One region of the Pseudocitrobacter corydidari genome, then DNA from elsewhere that is predicted to be linked to it. Evidence: predicted binding sites of a transcription regulator. Region 1 holds the regulator's gene; the other holds the start of a gene.
What was found. The regulator Fur, encoded in region 1, represses iron uptake genes when iron is present. The targets are predictions, from matches to a motif close to ATAATAATGAGAACNACTATCAA.
Positions count from the first base shown of each region.

Region 2: a site for Fur is predicted at 1,110-1,132, ahead of bfd (bacterioferritin-associated ferredoxin). Genes of this name have one in related genera too.

Region 1 covers NZ_CP087880.1:2,323,485-2,329,168, reverse strand. The annotation lists gene chiP (chitoporin ChiP) at 1-434, shown strand, start outside; gene chiQ (ChiQ/YbfN family lipoprotein) at 486-818, shown strand; gene G163CM_RS10830 (HAD family hydrolase) at 872-1,570, opposite strand; gene G163CM_RS10825 (LysR family transcriptional regulator) at 1,678-2,544, shown strand; gene fur (ferric iron uptake transcriptional regulator) at 2,598-3,050, opposite strand; gene fldA (flavodoxin FldA) at 3,333-3,863, opposite strand; gene ybfE (LexA regulated protein) at 4,014-4,307, opposite strand; gene ybfF (esterase) at 4,437-5,201, opposite strand; gene seqA (replication initiation negative regulator SeqA) at 5,385-5,684, shown strand, end outside.
Region 2 covers NZ_CP087880.1:4,298,268-4,303,951, forward strand. The annotation lists gene tuf (elongation factor Tu) at 1-989, shown strand, start outside; gene bfd (bacterioferritin-associated ferredoxin) at 1,167-1,361, shown strand; gene bfr (bacterioferritin) at 1,433-1,909, shown strand; gene G163CM_RS19940 (prepilin peptidase) at 1,906-2,370, opposite strand; gene rpsJ (30S ribosomal protein S10) at 2,746-3,057, shown strand; gene rplC (50S ribosomal protein L3) at 3,090-3,719, shown strand; gene rplD (50S ribosomal protein L4) at 3,730-4,335, shown strand; gene rplW (50S ribosomal protein L23) at 4,332-4,634, shown strand; gene rplB (50S ribosomal protein L2) at 4,652-5,473, shown strand; gene rpsS (30S ribosomal protein S19) at 5,490-5,684, shown strand, end outside.

The DNA of each region.
Region 1 (5,684 bases):
TGCAGCGTATGACGCCAACCTACGCCTCCTCGAACGGTCGCCTGGATGTATGGTGGGATAACCGTTCCGACTTCAACGCCAACGGCGAAAAAGCGGTGTTCTTCGGTGCGATGTATGACCTGAAGAACTGGAACCTGCCGGGCTGGGCTGTAGGTGCATCATACGTCTACGCCTGGGATGCCAAACCGTCTACCTGGCAGATCAACCCGGACGCGTACTACGACAAAAACAGAACCATTGAAGAGTCTTCTTACAGCTTTGACGTGGCATACACCGTACAGGAAGGCCGCGCGAAAGGTACGCTGTTCAAACTGCACTTCACCCAGTACGACAACCACTCCGATATCCCGAGCTGGAGCGGTGGTTACGGCAACATCTTCCAGGATGAGCGCGACGTGAAATTCATGGTTATCGCACCGTTCACCATCTTCTGATAAGTATTCAGGCGGGCCGCAGCGCCCGCCGTGTCGTATAAGGCTAATAACATGAAAAAAACAGTGATGATTGCTGCGCTGGTCGCGGCGCTGGCGGGCTGCGCTCAGTCTGAAGCACCAAAAGAAGATACGCGTTTAAAAGATGCCTATAGCGCCTGTATCAACACCGCAGAAGGCTCGCCGGAAAAAATCGAAGCCTGCCAGCAGGTGCTGAACGTGCTGAAGCAGGAGAAGGCGCACCAGCAGTTTGCCAATCAGGAAACCGTGCGGGTAAGCGATTACCAGGCGTGCATTCTGGCGAGAAAAACCGGTAACGATCAGGCCGTGAAGAAAGATTGCGGGTTAATCTGGCAGGAAATTCGCAGTAATAATACTCCCCGTTAAGATAACGTGCCCGATGAGCTTGCTTGTCGGGCACGGCTGCATGAATGTGCAAACTAAGCGGGTATCAACATTATCGTATTCCCAGGTCGAAGCGATAAGACGAATTGTCCTGCCTCATCGGTGTGCCATTGAAGGTGACTGAAATCGATTACGGCACACTCCGGACCACCGTTTTGTAACGCCTCGCTACCTACGCCAACGCAGTACGTACCCGCGCTGACAGCGGAGGTGATCCCGCTGTGGGAATCTTCAAAAACTAATGCCTTATCTGGTGTGATCCCCAGCCGCGTTGCCGCCAATAAATAGGGATCAGGCCACGGTTTTCCTCTTTCGACGTCATCACGTTCGACAACGGTTGAAATAGCATCGTCTGCGCCCAGCATATGAATGACACGATCGATTTTCTTGCGCCAGCCGCTGGTGACGATACCGATGGTGATCCCTGCATGGTGTAGGGCTGTAATAAACTCGGCAACGCCCTTAATGGGATCGTAATCTGCATTATTTTCTGCATCGATAATGTACTGCTGAACGAACGCCTGATCTTGCAGGGAAAGATCGTTGAATAATGCGTGAATCGTATGTGGCCCCGGCTGACCATGAATGTGCCGGGCAATATCCGCATCGCTGATATCCCGGTTATAAAGCTTGCCTGCCTCCCTCCATGCCTTTTCAATCACGAGGTTAGAATCGATCAACACGCCATCCATATCAAAAAGGACAGCAGTCAGTACGGGCATCGCTTGAGTCATTTTTCCCCCTGTATCTTCTGAAAACATCCTGTGACTTTTTATGGATAATCGGTTGAAACAGAGGCTATGTATAATGCTATTTTTTCGCGCAGGGATAAAAAACGGGAATGGAAAATCGCCGACTACAGGCATTTGTTACGCTCGCGGAGCAGGGGAGTTACCATGCCGCTGCAGATGCGTTGTGTATCACTCAGCCTGCGTTAAGCAAACAGATCCAGGCGTTGGAGCACGATTTGAATTTGGTGCTTTTTACCCGCGGACGTCATGGCGCAACGTTGACACCTCAGGGGAAATTGTTCTATCCCGAGGCGTGCGAATTTCTGGTGCGTTACCGCGAATTGCGGAAATTTGCCGGGGATATCAAACGGGGGGCGACAGCCAAACTCGCCCTCGGGTTTGGGCTATCGACATATTCTCTTACGCCGCAATGGATTAATACTTTTCAGGCGCGTTTTCCTGATGTCACCGTCTCGCTCAACAACATTCCTTCAAGTGTGCAGTGCCGAATGCTGCTCGAAGGAGCGCTGCATATTGGTTTCTTGCGGCTGCCCGTTCTGCCGCCTCTGTCACATTTTGTGATTAAACAGGAGCGTCTGGTGCTTGCCGTTCCCGCGAATGCGTCTGTAAAAGAAGGGTTACATCATCTTGTTGAACACTATCCGTTATTACGACTGAGTACGCACGCCGCGCCGTGTCTGGCTGAGCAGGTTCGCATCATCCTCGCCGAGCAGTTTCCCGATGTGCATGCGGTATCCGTTTCCGACGATATGCATTCTTTACTGGCGCTGATCGGTGGCGGTAACGGTATTGCCTTTTTGCCTGAGAGCATCTGTAACGTTCTGCCCGCCGGGGTAAAAATGGTCGAACTGGCTAATGTCAAAGTGGGGTGGGAAATTGCGATGGCCTGGGATCCTACGCGAGAGCATGAAGGACGGGACAATTTTCTGCGGATGGTGATGGAAATGAAGCCATAGACCACCATAAAAAAACCAGCCCGTAAGCTGGTTTTGTCATTTCAGTGTGAAAATTACTTCTCTACGCCATCGTGCGCGTGTTCATCTTCGCGGCAGTCGCCCTCAGCACAGTGACCATACAGGTACAGGCTGTGGTTGGTTAAGCGGATACCGTGTTTCGCGGCAATTTCACGCTGACGAGCTTCGATGGAATCATCGCTGAATTCGATAACCTTGCCGCAGTCGAGGCAAATCAGGTGATCGTGATGGTGTTGTTGAGTCAGTTCGAAAACGGACTTGCCACCTTCAAAATTATGGCGCGTGACAATGCCCGCGTCATCAAACTGGTTCAGAACGCGGTAGACGGTAGCCAGACCAATCTCTTCACCCATGTCGATCAGGCGTTTGTATAAGTCTTCCGCGCTGACATGGTGATTGTCTGGTTCCTGAAGCACTTCCAGGATCTTTAACCGGGGAAGTGTGACTTTCAGGCCAGCCTTCTTTAATGCGGTATTGTTGTCAGTCATGCGGAATCTGTCCTGTTGCTAAACGATTGACTTCCAAACGCGGAAGTAACACAGAGAGTGCACCGAGTGTAATGCGTCTCATTATAGAATGACGCCTTCTAAATGAAAACAGCAAGACCTGGGCGAATAAAGATTTCGAAAACGAGGCTTGACCAGCAAACTCGCTAAATTCAGAAGATATTGTACAGATTTACGCTCAAAAGTTAAAAAATTGTAGCTATTATTTTGATTGCTTCTACCTATTAATGCGGCGCGATTTAAAAAATCACGCCGCATTAAGAATCAGGCGTTTTTGATCTCTTCCAGATGCAGCTCTTCAGAAATCTGTTTTACCCATTTTTCTACACGTTCAGCGGTCAGTTCCGGCTGGCGGTCTTCATCGATAGCCAGACCTACGAAGTGATCGTCATCAGCCAGCCCTTTAGACGCTTCAAAGTGGTAACCGGCTGTTGGCCAGTGGCCGACGATGGTCGCACCGCGCGGTTCAATGATGTCGCGGATAGTGCCCAGCGCATCACAGAAGTATTCCGCATAGTCTTCCTGGTCGCCGCAGCCGAACAGTGCAACCAGTTTCCCATTGAAATCAACTTCTTCCAGCGTCGGGAAGAAATCGTCCCAGTCGCACTGGGCTTCACCGTAGTACCAGGTAGGAATACCCAGCAGCAGAATGTCGAATGCAGCCAGGTCTTCTTTGCTGCTCTTGGCAATGTCATGCACGTCGGCAACGTCTTTACCAAGCTGTTTCTGAATCATTTTTGCAATATTTTCGGTATTGCCGGTGTCGCTACCAAAGAAAATGCCAACGATTGCCATGAGTTAAATAACCTCTTGAAACTTAATGATATGGTGGTGGCGTATTGCCCACAGATAAGGGCAATCATAGCAGAACAGAGAAGGGTGCGGAATCAGCAATCGTACCGGACTGCACACTCTGCTACATGAAAGCGGGATTTTACGAAATTTTCAGAGCTTTTCCTGCGCGCGAAGCACGGCTAACTGGCTCATCAGAATCTCTTCGATAAGCTCACTGCGACTCATATCGCGCGCGGTTGCCAGTTCGTTCAGAGCATCTACCGCATCGTTATTGAGTTTCAGCTCGACGCGCTTCAGACCGCGAACTTTATCGCGTTTTAATTGATTACGCTTATTGATGCGCAGCTGTTCGTCACGCGAAAGCGGATTGGTTTTGGGTCTTCCCGGCCGACGCTCATTTGCGAACAAATCAATTGTCGTGCGGTCCGTTTGTTCTTTTGCCATGATTCAGAGTGACTTCGGGGAAACAAGCTACCGGGAAACGCCCGGTGCAGACAGCGCGCAATCATACATCAGTGCAACCGACACGCCAACGACCACGGCCATAATGGCGCGCGGTCGTTGAGTTTTTAATCAGTCTGCTAAATATCGGCGGATGGCGCGCAGCACCGCGTCCGGTTTTTCCGCATGCACCCAGTGCCCGGCGCCTGCAATGACGTGCGCACGCGCCTGCGGGAATTGCGAGAGCAGGTCGTCACGGTAAGCTTCGGTAACATAAGGCGAATTTCCGCCTGGGATAAACAGCGCCGGATGATCCCACGCCGGAATCGTCTCCCAACCGACGATGTGCGGATACTGATCCCACAGCACGGGTACGTTGAAACGCCACTCGCCGTCAACAAACGACTTCAGCAGAAACTGAATCACACCTTCTTCGGCTAAAAATTCGCGCATCACGGTTGCCGCCTGCTGGCGTGAGGAGACACCTGCGTTGGTGACCGCGTTAATCGCCGCAAAAATTTCATCATGGCGACGCACATGATAATCCACCGGCGCGATATCAATAGCGACCAGATTATCGATGCGTTCCGGAGCCAGCGCGGTCAGGGCCATCACCGCTTTGCCGCCCATCGAGTGACCAATCACCGTGGCTTTCTCAATGTTGTGGGCGTCGAGGGTATCCAGCAGATCCTGGGCCATCGCCGGGTAGTTCATCTCGTCCGCTCGCGGAGAAAGACCGTGATTACGCATATCCACTTGCAGGATATCGTGGTCGGTCACCAGGTCGCGCGCCAGTACGCCAAGGTTGTCCAGGCTACCGAAAAGGCCGTGAACGAGCAGAATGGGGGAATTATTGTGCAGGTTTTGTGCAGATTGCGCTCGGGTATTCAATTTCATAGCAAAGTTCTTTTTTTCGCTCTGTCGGGTTAGGGTATTATGTTGGACATTCTCACGTTCAGGGGCAAGATACGATTTTTATCCCATTTTTGCCGCTATCCTGGTATGACGCTATCCGCTGTTGGGTTTTGAACATATAATCCCAGCAACTTGTATTCAGAAAAATTATTGCACTGGATTAAGATGAAAACGATCGAAGTTGATGACGAACTCTATCGCTATATTGCCGCCCACACACTGCACATTGGCGAGAGCGCATCCGACATTTTACGGCGAATGCTGAAGTTTTCCGCCGCATCACAACCTGTTGTTGCTGCTCCGGTTGCCAAAGCTGAAGTTGCGCCTGCTCAGGTTGCTCCAGTTGCCGAGGTAAAACCGGTTAAAACCGCGAAAGATAAAGTTCGCGCGATGCGTGAACTGCTGCTCTCTGACGAATATGCTGAGCAGAAAAAAGCCGTCAATCGCTTTATGCTGATCCTGACG
Region 2 (5,684 bases), 2.0 Mb from region 1:
CCCACGTTGAATATGACACCCCGACTCGCCACTACGCGCACGTAGACTGCCCAGGCCACGCCGACTATGTTAAAAACATGATCACCGGTGCTGCGCAGATGGACGGCGCGATCCTGGTTGTTGCTGCGACTGACGGCCCGATGCCGCAGACTCGTGAGCACATCCTGCTGGGTCGTCAGGTAGGCGTTCCGTACATCATCGTGTTCCTGAACAAATGTGACATGGTTGATGACGAAGAGCTGCTGGAACTGGTAGAAATGGAAGTTCGTGAACTTCTGTCTCAGTACGACTTCCCGGGCGACGACACTCCGATCGTTCGTGGTTCTGCTCTGAAAGCGCTGGAAGGCGAAGCAGAGTGGGAAGCGAAAATCATCGAACTGGCTGGCTTCCTGGATTCTTACATCCCGGAACCAGAACGTGCTATCGACAAGCCGTTCCTGCTGCCGATCGAAGACGTATTCTCCATCTCCGGTCGTGGTACCGTTGTTACCGGTCGTGTAGAACGCGGTATCATCAAAGTTGGTGAAGAAGTTGAAATCGTTGGTATCAAAGAGACTGCTAAGTCTACCTGTACTGGCGTTGAAATGTTCCGCAAACTGCTGGACGAAGGCCGTGCTGGTGAGAACGTTGGTGTTCTGCTGCGTGGTATCAAACGTGAAGAAATCGAACGTGGTCAGGTACTGGCTAAGCCGGGTTCCATCAAGCCGCACACCAAATTCGAATCTGAAGTTTATATCCTGTCCAAAGACGAAGGCGGCCGTCATACTCCGTTCTTCAAAGGCTACCGTCCGCAGTTCTACTTCCGTACTACTGACGTGACTGGTACCATCGAACTGCCGGAAGGCGTAGAGATGGTAATGCCGGGCGACAACATCAAAATGGTTGTTACCCTGATCCACCCGATCGCGATGGACGACGGTCTGCGTTTCGCAATCCGTGAAGGCGGCCGTACCGTTGGCGCGGGCGTTGTTGCTAAAGTAATGAGCTAATTATTAATTAATTAGTTTTGAGCTTAAAAAGGGCGCTTCGGCGCCCTTTTTGCTGTCTATTATTTCTGCTTTCATTTTTTATTTAAAAATGCGCACCCGCTGCGTCATTTGTCATCTACTATTGTAATCATAACTATTCTCATTTACACTCTGTTCATAAATTAAGCGGGAGTCATTATGTACGTTTGTTTGTGTAACGGTGTAAGCGATAAAAAAATTCGCCAGGTAGTTCGCCAGTTTCATCCTCAATCTTTCCAACAATTACGCAAATTTATACCCGTGGGAAATCAATGCGGTAAGTGCGTACGTGCGGCCCGCGAAGTGATGGAAGACGAATTAACGCAGATGCCGGAATATCAGGAAATCGCCTGAGCCCGATTCTTTTTTTGACATCCCTGTAGCCCGATCTACGCTTCAATAAGTGGAAGCGGAGGGACTACATAATGAAAGGTGATGTTAAGGTTATAAATTATCTCAATAAATTATTGGGAAATGAGCTTGTCGCAATCAACCAATACTTTCTCCATGCGAGAATGTTCAAAAACTGGGGCCTGATGCGCCTCAACGATATCGAGTATCACGAATCAATCGATGAGATGAAGCACGCAGATAAATATATCGAGCGTATTTTATTTCTCGAAGGGATACCGAATCTCCAGGATCTGGGCAAACTGCAAATTGGCGAAGATGTGGAAGAGATGCTGCAATCGGATCTCCGCCTTGAGCTGGAAGGCGCGAAAGATCTTCGTGAAGCCATTGCCTACGCCGACAGCGTTCATGACTATGTGAGCCGCGATATGCTTATCAACATCCTCAGTGAAGAAGAGCATCATATCGACTGGCTGGAAACCGAACTGGACCTGATCGGCAAGATTGGCCTGCAAAATTATCTGCAGTCACAAATCAAAGTTGAAGACTAAAACATCCTAAGCCCGAATATGATGAAACCCGCTGCGGCCAGAAAGGGACCAAATGGCAGCGGGTTTTTTATTGCCTGCCACTTGCATTGATGGAGCGCTGACAGGCTGATAAAGAGCAGGGCCAACAACGCGGCAGAGAGTATCAGCTCAGGAAGCACTTGCCAGCCATGCCATGCGCCCAGCGCGGCGAGCAATTTGACATCGCCATAGCCTAACCCTTCCCGATGGCGCACGCCCCGATATCCCCAGTAAATCAGCGCAAAGGCGACATATCCTCCAATGGCTCCCCATAATGATAAGGATAACCGCGCAGGGTAAAGGCACAGGTGATACAGCACGCCGCCCCACAAGAGCGGACAGGTCAGTCTGTCTGGCAGCAGACCGGTACGCCAGTCATGCCAGCTAAGCGCCAGTGTTAATAGCGTGTAGAAAATGAAGAAGGGCAGGGGAGCATAAGCCATACGCGCCTCCGGTAAGTTGTCCAGGCCACGAGTGTGGCGAAGGCTTGCCCTGGACGCAAAAGGCAAAACACAGTGCTGCGAGCCGCTTTCCCGTATTTCTCACGCGATGACATCTTTTACAGTGCGGGATGCGCGCAATAACGCAAATCGTCATGACTAATTTCTAAACACCCCTTGCTTCGCGCTGGTATTTGCGTATAATGCGCGGGCTTGTCTAATATTGACAGCGGTTCAATCTGAACCCGATGGCGCTTTTTGGTCATCAACAATGCTCCCAATTGGGGGGCTACGTAAGAACGGTTACACTCTCCCATCAATCGTAATGGGTTTGAGGAGTAATCATTTCGTCTATAAAATAATTGGAGCTCTGGTCTCATGCAGAACCAAAGAATCCGTATCCGCCTTAAAGCGTTTGATCATCGTCTGATCGATCAATCAACCGCGGAAATCGTCGAGACTGCCAAGCGCACTGGTGCGCAGGTTCGCGGTCCGATCCCGCTGCCGACCCGCAAAGAGCGCTTTACCGTTCTGATCTCTCCGCACGTTAACAAAGACGCGCGCGATCAGTACGAAATTCGCACTCACAAGCGTCTGGTTGACATCGTTGAGCCAACCGAGAAAACCGTTGATGCTCTGATGCGTCTGGACCTGGCTGCCGGTGTAGACGTGCAGATCAGCCTGGGTTAATCAGGTCATCGAGCGATTGAGAGGTTGATACAATGATTGGTTTAGTCGGTAAAAAAGTGGGTATGACCCGCATCTTCACTGAAGATGGCGTTTCTATCCCAGTAACCGTAATCGAAGTTGAAGCAAACCGTGTTACTCAGGTTAAAGACCTGGCTAACGATGGCTATCGTGCTGTTCAGGTTACCACCGGTGCTAAAAAAGCAAACCGTGTAACCAAGCCGGAAGCTGGCCATTTCGCTAAAGCTGGCGTAGAAGCTGGCCGCGGCCTGTGGGAGTTCCGTCTGGCAGAGGGTGAAGAATTCACCGTTGGTCAGAACATCAGCGTCGAACTGTTTGCTGAAGTTAAAAAAGTTGACGTAACCGGTACCTCTAAAGGTAAAGGTTTTGCTGGTACCGTTAAGCGCTGGAACTTCCGTACCCAGGACGCTACTCACGGTAACTCCTTGTCTCACCGCGTTCCGGGTTCTATCGGTCAGAACCAGACTCCGGGCAAAGTGTTCAAAGGCAAGAAAATGGCAGGTCAGCTGGGTAACGAACGTGTAACTGTTCAGAGCCTGGACGTAGTACGTGTTGACGCTGAGCGCAACCTGCTGCTGGTGAAAGGTGCGGTCCCGGGTGCAACCGGTAGCGACCTGATCGTTAAACCAGCTGTGAAGGCGTAAGGGGATAGCAATGGAATTAGTATTGAAAGACGCGCAGAGCGCGCTGACTGTTTCCGAAACTACCTTCGGTCGTGATTTCAACGAAGCGCTGGTTCACCAGGTTGTTGTTGCTTATGCAGCTGGTGCTCGTCAGGGTACTCGTGCTCAGAAGACTCGTGCTGAAGTAACTGGTTCTGGTAAAAAACCATGGCGCCAGAAAGGTACCGGCCGTGCGCGTTCAGGTTCTATCAAGAGCCCGATCTGGCGTTCCGGTGGCGTGACCTTCGCTGCTCGTCCGCAGGACCACAGTCAAAAAGTTAACAAAAAGATGTACCGCGGCGCGCTGAAAAGCATCCTGTCCGAACTGGTACGTCAGGATCGTCTGATCGTTGTCGAGAAGTTCTCTGTAGAAGCGCCTAAAACTAAGCTGCTGGCACAGAAACTGAAAGACATGGCTCTGGAAGATGTGCTGATCATCACCGGTGAGCTGGACGAAAATCTGTTCCTCGCAGCACGTAACCTGCACAAGGTTGACGTTCGCGATGCAACGGGTATCGACCCGGTTAGCCTGATCGCCTTCGACAAAGTCGTAATGACTGCTGATGCTGTTAAGCAAGTTGAGGAGATGCTGGCATGATTCGTGAAGAACGTCTGCTGAAGGTGCTGCGCGCACCGCACGTTTCTGAAAAAGCGTCTACTGCGATGGAAAAAACTAACACCATCGTTCTCAAAGTTGCTAAAGACGCGACCAAAGCAGAAATCAAAGCTGCTGTGCAGAAACTGTTTGAAGTCGAAGTCGAAGTCGTTAACACCCTGGTAGTTAAAGGGAAAGTTAAACGTCACGGACAGCGTATCGGTCGTCGTAGCGACTGGAAAAAAGCTTACGTCACCCTGAAAGAAGGCCAGAAACTGGACTTCGTTGGCGGCGCTGAGTAAGTCGGAGGAGTAATACAATGGCAGTTGTTAAATGTAAACCGACATCTCCGGGTCGTCGCCACGTAGTTAAAGTGGTTAACCCTGAGCTGCACAAGGGCAAACCTTTTGCTCCGTTGCTGGAAAAAAACAGCAAATCCGGTGGTCGTAACAACAATGGCCGTATCACCACTCGTCACATCGGTGGTGGCCATAAGCAGGCTTATCGTATTGTTGACTTCAAACGCAACAAAGACGGTATCCCGGCAACAGTTGAACGTCTTGAGTACGATCCGAACCGCTCCGCGAACATCGCGCTGGTTCTGTACAAAGATGGCGAACGCCGTTACATCCTGGCCCCTAAAGGCCTGAAAGCTGGCGACCAGATTCAGTCTGGCGTTGATGCTGCAATCAAAGCAGGTAACACCCTGCCGATGCGCAATATCCCGGTTGGTTCTACCGTTCATAACGTAGAAATGAAACCAGGTAAAGGCGGTCAGCTGGCACGTTCCGCTGGTACTTACGTTCAGATCGTTGCTCGCGATGGTGCTTATGTCACCCTGCGTCTGCGTTCTGGTGAAATGCGTAAAGTCGAAGCAGACTGCCGTGCAACTCTGGGCGAAGTTGGCAATGCTGAGCATATGCTGCGCGTTCTGGGTAAAGCAGGTGCTGCACGCTGGCGTGGTGTTCGTCCTACCGTTCGCGGTACTGCGATGAACCCAGTCGATCACCCACATGGTGGTGGTGAAGGTCGTAACTTTGGTAAGCACCCGGTATCCCCGTGGGGCCTGCAGACCAAAGGTAAGAAGACCCGCAGCAACAAGCGTACTGATAAATTCATCGTACGTCGCCGTAGCAAATAATTTTAGAGGATAAGCCATGCCACGTTCTCTCAAGAAAGGTCCTTTTATTGACCTGCACTTGCTGAAGAAGGTAGAGAAAGCGGTGGAAAGCGGAGACAAGAAGCCCCTGCGCACTTGGTCCCGTCGTTCAACGATCTTTCCTAACATGATCGGTTTGACCATCGCTGTCCATAATGGTCGTCAGCACGTTCCAGTCTTTGTAACCGACGAA